3 regions of the Undibacterium sp. GrIS 1.8 genome follow, and region 1 is predicted to be linked to each of the others. Evidence: predicted binding sites of a transcription regulator. Region 1 holds the regulator's gene; each other region holds the start of a gene.
The links. The regulator sigma-54, encoded in region 1, starts transcription at its own class of promoters, with help from an activator protein. The targets are predictions, from matches to a motif close to TGGCANGNAANCTGCTTT.

Region 1 (5,076 bases):
GGCCTGGATATGTTAAAGCGCGGCGGGAATGCGGTCGATGCTGCGGTGGCGGTTGGCTTTGCGCTGGCGGTGGTGTTGCCCAACGCAGGCAATATTGGTGGTGGAGGTTTTATGCTAATCCATGACGCCAAATCGGGTAAAGACATCGCACTGGATTTCCGCGAAATGGCCCCCATCAAAGCAAGCCGCGACATGTATCTGGATAAAGCAGGCAAAGTCATTCCTGGCAAATCACTCTACTCGCATTTGGCGATTGGCGTACCTGGAACTGTCGCCGGATTGACGCAGGCGCTAAGTAAATACGGCACCATGAAATTATCAGATGTCATTGCACCTGCGATACAACTGGCAGAACAAGGCTTTGAGGTAAGTCCACATCTAGCCAGCATCCTCGACGCAGAATACGACCATTTGGGCGCGTGGGAGTCGAGCAAAGCGATCTTTTTTAAAAATGGCAAACCTCTGGTCGCAGGTGAAAAATTAATCCAAAAAGATCTGGCTGCATCCCTCAAGTTGATTGCAAAAGAAGGCGCGAGTGCTTTTTATCAAGGCGCCATCGCAAAGAAAATTGTTGCAGAAATGGCGCAGCATGAAGGCATCATCAGCGCAGAAGATATGAAAAATTATAAGGTCGTCGAGCGCGAACCCGTCAAAGGTAGTTATCGCGGCTATGAAATCGTGGCCATGCCGCCACCCAGCTCAGGCGGCGTACACATCGTACAAATGTTGCATATTCTTGAACACTTTCCGATTAAAGAACAAGGCAGTAATAGCGCACAAAACTTACACCTGATGGCGGAGACCATGAAGCTCGCTTATGCCGATCGTTCTGAATATTTGGGCGATCCCGATTTTGTCAAAGTACCGATTAAAGCACTGACATCACGCGCCTATGCTGATGAGTTATCAAAGAAAATTAATCCAGAACATGCAACGCCGTCCGATCAAATCAAGCCCGGTAAACTAGCGCCTTACGAAAGTGATCAAACTACCCATTTTGCTACAGCAGATCAGTATGGTAACGTCGTCGCAACTACCTACACGCTGAATCTGAATTTTGGTAGCGGCATCGTTGCTAGCGGCACCGGCATTACCTTAAATAATGAAATGGATGATTTCTCCGTAAAAGCGGGTGCTCCCAACGCGTTTGGATTACTTGGTGGCGATGCCAATGCGATTGCGGCATACAAGCGCCCGCTCAGCTCAATGTCACCGACAATTATTTTAAAAGACGGACGACCATTTCTGACCACAGGCAGCCCGGGGGGTAGCCGGATTATCACCACCAGTTTGCAAATTATTATGAATGTGATTGACCATGATATGAATATTGCCGAAGCCAGCATTGCGCCTCGCATTCATCATCAATGGATGCCAGATCAATTGCGCGTAGAAAAAGGGATCACTATCGATACCTTAAACATACTGGAGCAAAAAGGTCAGCATCTGAGATTGTCACCGACTATGGGGCGCACACAAACGATACAAATGAGCAATCAGGGATTTGATGGTTATTCAGATCCGCGCAATCCCGACGGAAAAACTTTAGGGTATTGAGGTTAAATTTAAATGCGTACAAGCTAATCTGTGCGGCTTAAAGAAATGAATAGCTACGAGTGTCGCTTATTTCTCCAGTACCCAATATAAATACTCTCCCCAGGTATATTTTAGTTGTCCATGTAATTACTGGACAATAAGCCATATTTATAAAAATAATATGGGAGTATATTTATATCAGCGCATAATCTTCGCAAAAAAATCAAGTGTTACGTAAACAAAAAAAGGACGCCGGATTGCGTCCTTTTTTGCTATTTTCTAATCGAAAAAGCGACTAAGTCATCTGCTTACACTGGCGTCGGATCGGGTATGTGTTTGATCGCGTCATGTTGATGATTTTGGATTTTGTCTTTATGTTTAATGACTTGTCGGTCCAGTTTGTCGATGAGAGTGTCGATGGCGGCGTAGAGATCTTGTGCCAGGCTTTCAACATGAATATCTTTGCCACTGATGTGCAGATTAATGTCTGCTTTATGGCGTTTTTCCTTTTCTTTGAGCTTGTCCACGGTCAGGATGACGGCGATATCAATTACTTGATCGAAATGCCGCCTGATACGTTCAAGCTTATTTTGCACATGTTCACGAATTGCAGGAGTTACTTCGAGGTGATGTCCACTGATGGTGAGATTCATACTACGCTCCTTGGTAATCTTACTTGTTACAAACATTTTGTCTTAACTCAATTAATGTAAATTTAATCAGACGATGAATTGGCAGACTAATACTTAAATTATTTATTGAGCTAAATTATATATAGCAACACACGAGGATATTTCAAGAACAAGTTACAAAGATTTGCGCAGGCTTACTGGCGGGATTTTCAAGGCCTCGCGATATTTGGCGACTGTGCGTCGCGCAATTACCATGCCTTGTTCTCCCAGCATGTCTGCAATCTTGCTGTCAGAGAGTGGGATTTTCTGGTCTTCTGCTCCTATCAACTGCTTGATGAGTGCACGTATCGCGGTGGATGATGCTTCCCCCCCTGCTTCCGTCGCGACATGGCTACCGAAGAAATATTTCAACTCAAACATACCATGCGGGGTCAGCATGTATTTTTGCGTCGTTACACGAGAAATAGTGCTCTCGTGTAAACCCAGTGTATCAGCAATTTCGCGCAACACAAGTGGTCGCATTGCAACGGCACCGTGCGTGAAAAAATTACGTTGTCTTTCAACTATCGCTTGTGAAACCCGCAAAATCGTATCAAAGCGTTGCCGCATATTTTTGATTAGCCAGCGCGCCTCTTGCAATTGGGAACCTAGCGTACCGTCACCCCGATTTTGCTTCATGATGCTGGCGTACATACTATTAACACGTAGCTTTGGCATCACATCTTGATTGAGTAATACTTGCCAGCCGTTCACTGTCTTTCTGACTATCACATCCGGCACGACATAATCTGAAGCCGCCACGGCAAATTCAGCACCCGGTTTGGGGTTACATTGACGAATAACCACTTGCGCTTCGCGTAAATCCTCGTCATCACAATTAAGGATTTTCTTCAACTTATTAAAATCTCTTTGAGCGAATAAAGTGATGTGGCTCTCAACAATTTTTTGCGCCAGCCGACGCGTCACAAAAGGAATTTTAGGAAAACGTTTAATCTGCAAGGCCAGACATTCGGATACATTTCTGGCACCGACACCGCTAGGGTCAAAGTTCTGCAACATGTTCAGCGCAAAGGATAATTCTTCCGGCTCAACACATAATTCCAATGGCAAGCTGGCATGAATTTCTTCAAGCGTTTCCATCAAATAGCCATTGGTATCCAAGGCATCAATCATCAGCTCAATCAGAGCACGATCACGGGGCTCGCGAATGTTCAATCGCATCTGCTCCAACAAGTGATCTCTGAGGCTAGTTTGTGCTGCTTCTAACTGCGGACGTCCGTCATCTTCTTCTGACGATTTGCTGCCTTGAGGAACATCATCAAAGCTCCACTCTTCTTCATTCGCGCTGGTGCTATCGGCAGAGGCAGCGACTTCGCTAAGCTCGGCATTTTCAGTACTGGCACTTGCAGTAGCTGCATCGCCATTCATTTCTGGCGCGGCGAATTCAGTTTCAGAATTATTCGTAGTCGCACTGATGGCGCCGTCGGCCAGCAAGCGCACTGCATTATCCATAGGATCATCTACCCGCTCCAACATGGGATTGTCGGAAAGTAGATTTTCTAACTCTTGATGTAGCTCCAGCGTGGACAATTGCAGCAAACGTATCGATTGCTGCAATTGGGGCGTTAAGGCCAAATGCTGGGACGTGCGGAGTTGCAGGCTTTGCTTCATCATCGTATGGCTTCCCGCTACATGCGGAAATGCTCTCCCAGATAAACTCGGCGAACCGATTCGTCTTTAATGATATCGTCTGGCTTACCAGTCGCCAACACAGCGCCCTGATTAATGATGTAGGCATGGTCACAAATGCCAAGAGTTTCGCGTACATTGTGATCTGTGATCAGAACGCCGATACCCCGGTTTTTAAGGAAGCGCACAATCCGTTGGATCTCAATGACGGCAATCGGATCGACGCCTGCAAAAGGCTCATCCAACAACACGAAACGAGGATTGGTTGCCAATGCTCTGGCGATCTCTACCCTGCGACGTTCACCACCCGACAAGGATAAAGCCTGATTTTCACGAATGCCGTCAATCTGCAATTCGGCCAGCAAGGTGTCTAAACGTTTTTCAATTTTCTTTTTACTCAGAAATTGATCGTTTTCATCTTTTTGTAATTCAAGAACTGCACGGATATTGTCTTCTACAGACAGCTTACGAAATACCGAGGCCTCTTGCGGCAAATAAGATAAGCCCAAGGTTGCACGTTTGTGTATGGGTAAGCGCGAGATATCAACACCATCAATATTGATCTCACCGGCATCAGAGGGTACCAGTCCAACAATCATATAAAACGATGTAGTCTTGCCAGCGCCGTTCGGACCTAGCAAACCGACCACTTCACCGCTCTTTACTTCCAACGACACGTCACGGACGACTTGCCGCGCGCCATAGCGCTTTTGCAAACCCTTAACTAATAATGTACTCATCTTATTCTTTGACTTTTTTGTCGGATTTTGGAGCCAAAATTAACGTCACACGTCCGCCACCGTCAACAGATTTTCCAGACGTATTATTAGTCGCCACGAATACATCGCTAAGACTGTCGTAGGATAAAAAGTCGCCCTGCTGTTCCTGTGTGACGGTTTTACCTTCAAGATATTTCACGTCAGCCTTAGAAATAAATTTTACTAATTCTGTCCTGGTGTCATATTCGACCCGGTCTGCTACACCTTCTACCCATAAGTCTGGACCGCCGTCACGCTTTTGACGGAAAAATACTTTGCCGCCCGCAACAGCATAGAGAACAGCACTCTGCGTTCCATCTTGTGCGGTTGTCACGACAGCGCGCTCGGCTTTGACTAACAAGGTACCTCGGGTCAAAACGACATTCCCCGTGATGGTAGATACGTTTTTCTTCCCTTCGGAAATAGAATGATCTGCGGTAATTTCTGTCGGCTTATCGGCA
Region 2 (5,076 bases), on a different contig from region 1:
TAAATAACCAGGATATCGAAGGTAAGCCTGTACCTTTGCAAAGCGGCGATGAGATTAATCTCTCGGGAACCAGAATGACATTTTTTGTTGAGTAGTTTGTTAGTTGAGGTCAGTAAAAGTGACAAATTTTGTTTATTTCATGTCGAGAATTGTCAGTTTGATGTTTTAAAAGACTTATTGAAAAGCCCTGGCCTCGAATTTGATTGCTGGCACAGCTATTGCTAAATTATCGGTGTAGTATCAAACACTTTATTGATGTATTTAGGAGAAAAAAATGAAATCCAAGCAAATGATGAAGACAGTACAAAACGGTTTTACACTTATCGAATTGATGATTGTTATCGCGATTATTGGTATTTTGGCAGCGATCGCATTGCCTGCGTACCAAGACTATACTGTTCGCGGTAAAGTAACTGAATTGGTGATTGCAGCAACTTCGCCAAAAGCGTTGATCAGCGAAGCATTTCAGACTGATGGTCTTGTTGGTGCACAAGCCGCAGCAACTACATTTGATAATAAAGCGGTTGCTGAAACCAAGACAAAGTTTGTTGCTAGTGTAGTAGTCGATGCAACTACGGCGCAAATCACTGTTACTTCAGCTGGTGCTTCAGCCGGATTGCCAGCCGACGCTCAAGGTAAGACAATTGTTTTCTCGCCTAATGTTCAAAAAGCGGCACTTGCTGCTTTATCTGGGGCGATTGATTGGGCGTGTGGTTCAGTAACTGGTACAACTGCCGGAACTCGTGGTTTAGGTAGTGTGGGTTTGGGTACTATGCCAGCAAAGTATGTACCTGCTGAGTGCCGTTAATATCGCTATATTAGGATGAGCTTACTGCTCGTTCCACACAAAAAAGCCCGCTGTTGTGGGCTTTTTTATTATTTTTTTGAGGAAAAAATGTCTCGTGTGAAAGTAAATAACCGACTTCAAGCCTTTGTCGCACATTTGCTCATTTCATTGTGCTTTGGTTTGCTCAGTGCAACCTTAGTGTTCTTTGTTTGGTATCCCGGTTTATTGTCCTACGCAACCGGTGTGACTCAGATTTTCGTCTTGTTGTTGTCAGTTGATGTCGTGCTGGGTCCCATCATTACCTTGGTGGTATTTGATCTCAAAAAAACAGAGTTAAAACGGGATTTATGTATTGTCGCTTTAATACAAATTTCAGCGTTGTTGTATGGTATTCATACAACCTACATCGCCAGACCTGTTTATATTGCTTTTAACATTAACCGTTTTGATTTGACCTATGCCAACGAAGTAAAGCCAGAAAATCTACGTAAGGCCAGCAATCCTGACTATCAACATCTCCCTATGTTCGGGCCAAAGATTATATCTGTACCTTTACCAGTTGATGCTAAATTACGACAGGATATTATTTTTGGTGCCATGACTGGATCCGGTGAAGACGTACAATATTTGCCAGAGTATTACGCACCGTATGAGCAACAAAAATCCGATATCATCAAATTGATCAAGCCTTTAGATAAATTAAAAAACTACAACAAAGGTAGTGAGGCTGAGTTCAACGCTTTGATCGAAAAATATAAAAGTATTAAGATCGATGTTGGTTATCTTCCATTGAAAGGTCGTGTTCACGATCTCAGCGTTATTTTAAATAAATCGACTGCGGAGATTTTGGAGATCAATAAATTGAAGCCCTTTCCCTAGTATTGAGAAGCTAGTTTTCCTACATTAATCCTTATAAATGACGATTAGATTATATTTTTATTTGGCATAAATATTGCTGAGTAATGTAAAAACTAAAGGGAAATTAAAATGAACTCAATACGATATTCTATAAAAATCTCAAAAGGCTTTACCTTAATTGAGTTGATGATCGTTATTGCTATTATTGGAATTTTAGCCGCCATTGCTTTGCCAGCTTACCAAGATTACACGGTGCGTTCTAAGATTACCGAGCTTGTCATGGCAGCAACATCGCCCAAGGCCTTGGTTAATGAGTCTTTTCAAGCAGATAATCTCGCTGGAGTAGTCGCCGTTGCTAATCGATACAATACGGATAATGTCGCAGAACACACTTCGAAATATGTTAGTAATATTAAAATTAATAATGTTAATGGGTCAATTGAGCTAACAAGTGCGACGTCCTCATCATCTGGCTTGCCGGCTGATGCATTTGGCAAAACAATTGTACTTACCCCTAATGTAAAAAATGCCTTACTCGTGCAAGGCGCTGTTGGTGCAATAGACTGGGCTTGTGGCTCAGCGACTATCGTCACCGCTGGGAATCGTGGATTGACAGCGATTGCAGGCACTTTGCCAGCTAAATATGCACCTGCAGAGTGTAGGTAGGTTAATTTAGTGTCGAGAGGGGTGCTCCAATAGATGCAAGATTAGTCAACGCTATGTCCATTTACTTTATTCTTACAACAAGCTAAATAATCCACATAACACTACGGTAAATGTATCTAAAAAAAACTCCTCTTTCTCTTCTGCTTTTTGGTTTTTGTATTTTTGCCTCATTTATTCATCCTCTCCATATTCATCCTTACAGAACCTTTTATCATGATTTTTTAAGTGTATTGGGCTTGCTGATTCTCTTCGGTATGGTGATTATTATCGATCAGCTCAAGCCAGTGTTCCCACGTATCTTAGTGTTGTTAGCAATACCTTTTACGCTGATCTTATTGCAAGCAACATTGAATGACGGGCAATTGGTCCCTGATTTGTTATTACCGCTGATTTATTTTTTGTTGTTCGCAGTTTCTCTCGTGGCTGGTGCCACTTTGGCACATACAAGAGGACGAACAGAATCTGTTTGTTTGTCTTTGGCAGTCGCACATTTGCTCGCCGGTTTGTTATCCGTTGTCATGCAATTGATTCAGATTGATGCGATTGATGCCAGCCCTCTGGTTATGTACATCGGTCGCAACGCCCAGCCATTCATGCGTCCTTATGCGAATGTTGCGCAGCCAAATCAGCTAGCACTATTACTCTGCTTTTCGCTGGCATCTGTGTGGTATCTATATCAGCAACGTCTTCTGAATCGATGGGCGTCTGGTTTGTTGGTGGTTGTATTGTTGGGTGGTCTTGCTCTTACGCAGTCGAGGATCGCTTGGATGATCGTCCCTGCATTTGCTTTGATTTGCGCTTTTAAAACTCACGATGAACAGCCTGTGAGTAAGTGGTTTTTAGCGGTGATGGTTTTGGGCTATGTTGCCTTTGTGTTGAGTTTGCCTCTATTGGGACATTTCCTGGGATTTGCTAGCGGCTCGGTTGCGGAGCATATTGGTGGCCGTTCTGAGCGCATGGTGTTGATGCAGCAGGCTTGGCATATGGCGACTCAGCATCCCTGGCTGGGTGTTGGCTGGTTTGGTTTTGGTCCTGAGCAAGTCAGGATTGCGGCAGATTTTGGATCGACTACTTATGCAGAGCACTCACATAATTTGATTTTAAATTTGGCCGCCGAATTAGGTTTCCCTGCAACGATATTGATATGTTCAGGCTTGGCCTGGTGGGCTATTCAATGCTTTTTTATCAAAGCGGTGACGGTACCGATCCGTTTTGCGGGTTTATTTTTTGTCGCCGTGTTTGTGCATAGCATGGTGGAATTTCCGCTTTGGTATGCCTTTGTGCTGATACCGATTGGCATATTGATGGGTATGGTGCATCAGCTGCGCTGGCCCTCTGAGGGCGTATTGCTCGGGCGCCCTGCTAAAAGTGTGATTGCGGTCATCCTTGGCGGTGCTTTTTTATTCATGGCATTGATTACCTGGGATTATCAGCGGGTTACTACAGGTTTTCGGGTTTTGCGTTGGCAGCAATCTGGGTATGTAGTGGATATCAGTCCTAGTGAGCGGCCCGCGTTTACTTTATTCCCGCAGTTTTTTGATTATTTCAAATTGACTAAAATGGTCGCGCGCGAGGGTATGTCGGATACCGACATTGCATTCGCGGAGCGCATGAGCCATCGTTTTGGATACGTGCATGTATTGAGCAAAATGGCAGAAATTTATACCTTAAACGGTAAGCCAGAGCAGGCGGCACGTACGATGCAAACCTTGCAGCGACTACATCCCATTTCTTATCCTGAATACTACGATTATTGGAAAGCCCAAGCAGCTTTAGATGCTCGTTATGAGGTGGTTTTTAAGACGATGCCGGCTCGGGATGCGCAATAGTTAGATGCTAATTTACTGACTTGAAGTTTTGTTTTCAGTAAGCGTAATATTAAATACTCATGGGTAGTATTTAATATTGTCCAGAAATTGTCTGGACAATAGGGCGGTTTTACAGAAAGTGGTGGGGAGTATGTTAAATATGAGGCTAGTTTTTTGCTTCAGTGAGTGTTGAGGCGAGGCTCATACGCATCTCATGCATTCTCAAATCAGACGGTGTCATTCCGGCAGGTTTTAAGCCAGAATCTAGTGACGTTGATCGCTTTACATATTAAACATAAAGGTAGTGGGTGCGGTGTCAGCGGGTTGTCAATGCGGCGTCAAAATGACGACGCTGGATTCCGGCTAAGACCATGCCGGAATGACCCAAGAAATCAACAGCTTGTTATCGAATAAGAGTTTCAAAAAAACGTCCCAAAACCCCGCCCCAAATCTCCGCCCCAAATCCCATCTGTCCCTATACGTGACTAAGAATTTTTCACTTCGCTATTGATTGCTGATAGCAGTCTGCTAGTCGCTGGTAATCATAAAAATAGCTGCCTTTGGCGACCCGGGCTTTGTCGCAAGATGGTTTGAAACCAGTCTCCTTCTCGTTGTACAGCATCCGGACTAATACTCTTCCAACATCATTTTTGTACAGATCCCATTGAATATTCGCGGCCATCGGCGCGACCTGTTCACCACGCCATAAATTATTGGAATAATCGTAAGCAAGATTTTTTGGCTGTGGTGTCGCCATGCCTGGCACACCGAGTAAGGATGCCAGCGGGATAATGGTTTCGGCATGGGCAAACCTTAGTTTGGCTGCGTGGGCATAGTTCCCTGCCGCGATGAGCTTGGCTTCATCGAAGAAGTCATCGAGTAGTGTTTGCGCCATCCGCCAAGTGACACCGTTCGCTTCGGCAAAGCCTGGACCTTTACTGTAGAAGGTAAGTGCAT
Region 3 (5,076 bases), on a different contig from region 1:
TCACCAGAATTTCGCTGGTATTAAAGCGGTTCCGTAAAAATGCCGGTATCGCAGCCCACGCCATACCACCGAGTGCGCCCGCCATTAGCATCAATGGCAAACCCCATGCGACGCTGGTGTCTCCTAACCAGAGCGCGACACCGCCACTGGCAATCGCGCCCATCGTCAACTGACCTTCTGCCCCGATATTCCAGACATTCGCGCGGAATCCTATTGCCAGACCAAGTGCACACAACAATAAAGGTGATGCCTTCAGCAATAATTCACCAACGCCATATATGTTCTCGACCGGCTTAATGAAGAAGACATAAAACGCTTGTTGCGGTGGCTTTCCCAATGCGGTAAAAATCACGATGCCTGTCAATAACATCGCAAAGGCGGCGATCAGCGGTGATGCGATCTTCATCATGGAAGATGGTACAGGACGACGCTCCAACTTAAACATATTAGGCAAAATAACTCTCCTGTTGAGTGTTTGCTAGGTCCACTACGGATGCCTGATTTGACGGCTCAGGCGGTTCGCCTGCGCTATTGATAGTCGCATCAAATTTGCCACTCATCCAGTTGCCGATTTGTTCAATACTAGTGTCGGCTAAAGGCAATGCCGGTGATAAGCGCCCTTCGGCCAAGACACAAATACGATCGCTGATCGTAAACAATTCCTCCAGCTCTTCCGAGATCACTAGCAACGCCACGCCCTGCTGGCGTAGATCCATCAATGCCTGCCGTATCATTTGTGCTGCGCCTACATCCACGCCCCAGGTCGGCTGCGCGATTATCATCAATTTGGGATTGAGCATCGTCTCGCGTCCGACAATAAATTTTTGCAGGTTGCCGCCGGATAGACTAGAAGCAACCGCGCTGTCGCCACCACATTTGACTTTGAAACGAGCAATCACTTCTTGCGTGAACTGACGAATAGCGGAATGACGTAAAAATCCGTTCTTCACCATGCCATGCCGGGCGCCAGTTAATAAGGCATTTTGCAACAGACTCATGGCAGGTACCGCGCCATGTCCCAAGCGCTCCTCAGGCACAAAGGTCAGGCCCAGACGTCGCCTTTGTGCCGAATTCAATTGTCCGGCATCTTGTCCAATCATGTTGATCATCTTGCTTTGCGGGCTGAGAACTTCTCCCGACAAGGCGGCTAGTAATTCTTTTTGGCCATTACCAGAGATACCTGCTATGCCAAGTATTTCTCCGCTTTTTACAGACAAGCTGATCGCTTCCAGTGCCGTACCAAAAGGATCAATCGTGGTCAATGAAAGCCGATTCAGCGCTAAGCGCACCTCCCCTGTTTCTTGCGGACTTAAATGACATTCGGCCAGCTCGCCACCGATCATCATGCGTGCCAGACTATCGTTGGTTTCTTGTTTAGGTACGGCGGTACCCGTAACACGACCGCCGCGTAACACCGTTGCGGTATCACACAGAGCGCGGATTTCATCCAACTTGTGGCTGATATACAAAATACTGCAACCTTCTTTGGCCAGCTGTCGCAAGGTGTCAAATAAAATCAATACCGCTTGAGGAGTCAGCACGGATGTTGGCTCATCCATGATTAATAACTTGGGTTCCAATAACAAACAACGAATGATTTCTACCCTCTGGCGTTCGCCTACCGACATGCTATGCACTAGCCGGTGAGGGTCTATCGGTAATCCGTATCTGTCAGAGACTTCGGTAATCCGGGCAGCTAATGATGCTGGCGCCGTTGGCACATCCATAGCAAGCGCGATATTCTCAGCAACCGTGAGTGTCTCAAATAAAGAAAAGTGCTGGAACACCATACCAATCCCCATACGTCGCGCTTGCGCGGGGTTGGAAATATCCACATAACGCCCCTCCCACAAAATCGTGCCATCGTCGGGTTGGGTTACGCCATAGACGATTTTCATTAGGGTACTTTTACCGGCGCCGTTTTCGCCAAGTAAGGCGTGAATCTCACCAGGCTGCACCGTCAGCGCTATATCGTCGTTGGCAACGACGGTAGGATAGCGTTTGGTGATTCCAGTTAACACCAGACGAGGCGACTGTGTCGATGACGATATCGTCTGATCTGGCTGAATTGGCAGAGCCGTCGCAGGTAACTCAGGTGAAGCTGGCAAGTGATCCATAGCGTCCCGTTAAAGAGGAAGTAAATAGCAAAATCAACTGTCGCAATTGTCATGCCAAGCTCAGTCATTCCATATTGAGAAGTTCTTTGTATCGACATGCTGAGCATACAATCAGATGATACAAATTGTCGACAATATTTCACTTTATTGATAACAATTTCTACTTAGAATGTGGTTAAAGCTGGTATATTTTCCTTTCATCATCCCATCAATGATGAAAATAACATGCCTATCAATCATATGAGTTAAGTCGCGCATAACAATAGTATTGATCAGACAATCTGTTGCTAATCTTCCGATTTTTCATTAAAAACGCACTAATAATGCACATTTATCGTCGTTTAAGGCCTAATTTAATGCGCTCGATTCAATGAAACGATGTAAATCTGTTCCTCATTGGTGAGAAAAATCAAAAGGAGAGTGGCACATTTTTTGCTGACAAAGAGATTGAAAATCGTCAACATACAAATCCATTATTGTTGACAACTAAAACTATAACTGTCCATAAAACACCGAATAGTGAAAGATTTTTCGATTCTTACCTGCAGTCCAGTTCCATCCCAGTTTCAAAAAACAATTAGGCGGAAACAGATTCAAATTTAATCGTAAATCCTTATGGAGAGCATTATGTTGGCAACACCCTTAAAATCCTCAATCAGCAAGACACTCGCTTCTGCAATCACATTGCTGCTAGCAAGCGCCGCAGTCAGTCAGGCCAATGCGGCCGACTGGAGCGACACCTCAATCGGCTATCGTTACGGCTCCAAATTTGCAGAGCCATACAACCCAGAAGACATTTCAAAAAATATATTCAATCTGACTCATGTCAGTGGGTACAAATATGGCTCGAATTATTTCAATATCGATCTGTTGCAGTCTGATAGCAAAGACAGCAATGCGCAAGAAGCCTATGTGGTCTACCGGAACACTTTAGATCTGGGCAAAGTGACTGGTAAGAGTCTAGCCTTCGGTCCGGTGCGCGGTGTTGGCATTACCGCAGGCTTTGATTGGAACACGAAGAATGACACTGGATATGCCTCCAAAAAGCGCATGCTCGTTGTCGGCCCGACACTGATGGTGGATGTGCCTGGATTTTTAGACGTCAGTCTGTTGTTACTGCAAGAAAGCAACTTTCCTATTGGTGTCACTAGCCGCTACACCTATGATCTCCATCCTATGCTAAGTGCCGCATGGGGTATTCCTATCAGCACAAGCGGATTCGCATTTGAAGGCTATATGAATTACATCGCCTCCAAAGGAAAAAATGAATATGGTGGCCCAACCTCCCCAGAGACGAATATTGATGCGATGATCATGTATGACGTTGGCACTGCGCTTGGAATCGGCAAAAATACGTTACGAGCTGGTTTTGAATATCAATACTGGCGCAACAAGTTCGGCAATCCATCGCAAGTCCCCGGCTCATTGGCAAAAACACCGATGGCAAGAGTTGAATATCATTTTTAAACGGACAAAGTTGAGAGAGCGACAGTTTCAAACTAGTTGCGCGAGCTTCATCCCGCAAGAAGTTTGAGACTTCACGCTTGATTTTTTTTTAGTCGTATTTATTACACGTTTTATCTTATTGTGTTTGTCTGTACTTACCAGTCGTCCCCGTCGCTATCAGGGATTTATTCAAGACAAGGAGTTATCAATGTACCGTATCCGTACCGTAGTAACCGCCATCGCCATGGCAAGCAGCTTAATGACAGGAGCTTCAGCCTTTGCTGCAGAACCGCTCAAGGTCGCTTTTGTATATCTGGGACCTGTCGGTGACGGCGGCTGGACATTCCAGCATGACCAGGGTCGTCTGGCTATTGAAAAAGAATTTGGCGCAAAAATCAAAACGACGTTTGTTGAAAACGTGCCAGAAACTGCTGATGCAGAACGCATCATCCGCCAGTTAGCTGTCGACGGCAACAAGCTGATTTTCACGACCTCATTCGGCTACATGGATCCGACGGTGAAAGTCGCAAAATTATTTCCTAAAGTCCACTTTGTCCATGCCACAGGCTATAAAACGACAGCTAACTTAGGCACTTATCAAACCCGCTTTTACGAAGGTGCCTACCTGCTCGGCATTATCGCGGGCAAGATGACCAAGTCGAATACTTTAGGCTTTGTCGGCTCCTTCCCAGTACCAGAAGTCGTACGCAATATCGACGCCTTTACCTTGGGTGCAAAAAGCGTCAATCCTAAAATAAAAACCAAAGTTGTCTGGGTCAACACCTGGTACGATCCGGGCAAAGAACGTCAGGCAGCCGAGACTCTGGTGGCACAGGGCGCCGATATGCTGGCACAAAATACGGACTCACCAGCAGTGGTGCAAGTAGCGGAAGAAAAAGGCGTGCATGCTTTTGGCTGGGACACCGATATGGCGAAATATGGCCCTAAAGCCCAACTGTCTGCGAACACGGAAAATTGGGGTGTGTATTACAGCCAGGAAGTCAAACGTGAGTTGGCCGGCACCTGGAAACCTGAACAAACTTTTTGGGGCATCAAAGAAAATCTCGTCGTTCTTTCGCCCTTAAATGCCTCAGTACCAGCAGACGTTGCCAAGCTATTCAACGAGAAAAAACAGGCGATTGTCGATGGAAAGTTGCTGCCATTTGGCGGTCCGTTAAAAGACAATACCGGCAAAGTCAAAGTGGCTGCTAATGCTGAATTGCCGATGGGAGAACTGCTAGGTATCAATTGGCTGGTCGAAGGCGTAGAGGGATCGCTGCCTAAGTAATATCAAGTTCTTTAAGTTCATCAAATTCTATTAAAGACTTTGCCAGAGTTGATTCTGGCAAAGTTACCGCTTCTCTCCGCTAACATTCACTACGCTTCAATATCAAGTTATCTGGTTAGCTGACGTCTTTGTAGCGTGATCGTTGGTACGATCACTTGTAATCCATCAAGCTTAAATATACTGACTATTTGCGCTAATCCGGCTGCCTGCTCTTGCAGCGATGCA

Region 2: the regulator sigma-54 is predicted to act here: its motif matches at 1,729-1,746, upstream of AAKU64_RS16145 (pilin).
Region 3: the regulator sigma-54 is predicted to act here: its motif matches at 2,539-2,556, upstream of AAKU64_RS20945 (outer envelope protein).

The regions. Positions count from the first base shown of each region.
Region 1 is NZ_JBEONQ010000006.1:78,790-83,865, forward strand. Features, by position in the region: gene ggt (gamma-glutamyltransferase) at 1-1,557, shown strand, start outside; gene hpf (ribosome hibernation-promoting factor, HPF/YfiA family) at 1,845-2,189, opposite strand; gene AAKU64_RS04395 (RNA polymerase factor sigma-54) at 2,343-3,839, opposite strand; gene lptB (LPS export ABC transporter ATP-binding protein) at 3,857-4,597, opposite strand; gene lptA (lipopolysaccharide transport periplasmic protein LptA) at 4,599-5,076, opposite strand, start outside.
Region 2 is NZ_JBEONQ010000036.1:44,658-49,733, reverse strand. Features, by position in the region: gene AAKU64_RS16160 (FHA domain-containing protein) at 1-95, shown strand, start outside; gene AAKU64_RS16155 (pilin) at 275-808, shown strand; gene tfpZ (TfpX/TfpZ family type IV pilin accessory protein) at 896-1,666, shown strand; gene AAKU64_RS16145 (pilin) at 1,796-2,311, shown strand; gene AAKU64_RS16140 (PglL family O-oligosaccharyltransferase) at 2,548-4,140, shown strand; gene AAKU64_RS16135 (histidine-type phosphatase) at 4,616-5,076, opposite strand, start outside.
Region 3 is NZ_JBEONQ010000074.1:7,199-12,274, forward strand. Features, by position in the region: gene AAKU64_RS20935 (ABC transporter permease) at 1-445, opposite strand, end outside; gene AAKU64_RS20940 (ABC transporter ATP-binding protein) at 447-2,117, opposite strand; gene AAKU64_RS20945 (outer envelope protein) at 2,745-3,584, shown strand; gene AAKU64_RS20950 (BMP family ABC transporter substrate-binding protein) at 3,772-4,851, shown strand; gene AAKU64_RS20955 (methyl-accepting chemotaxis protein) at 4,959-5,076, opposite strand, start outside.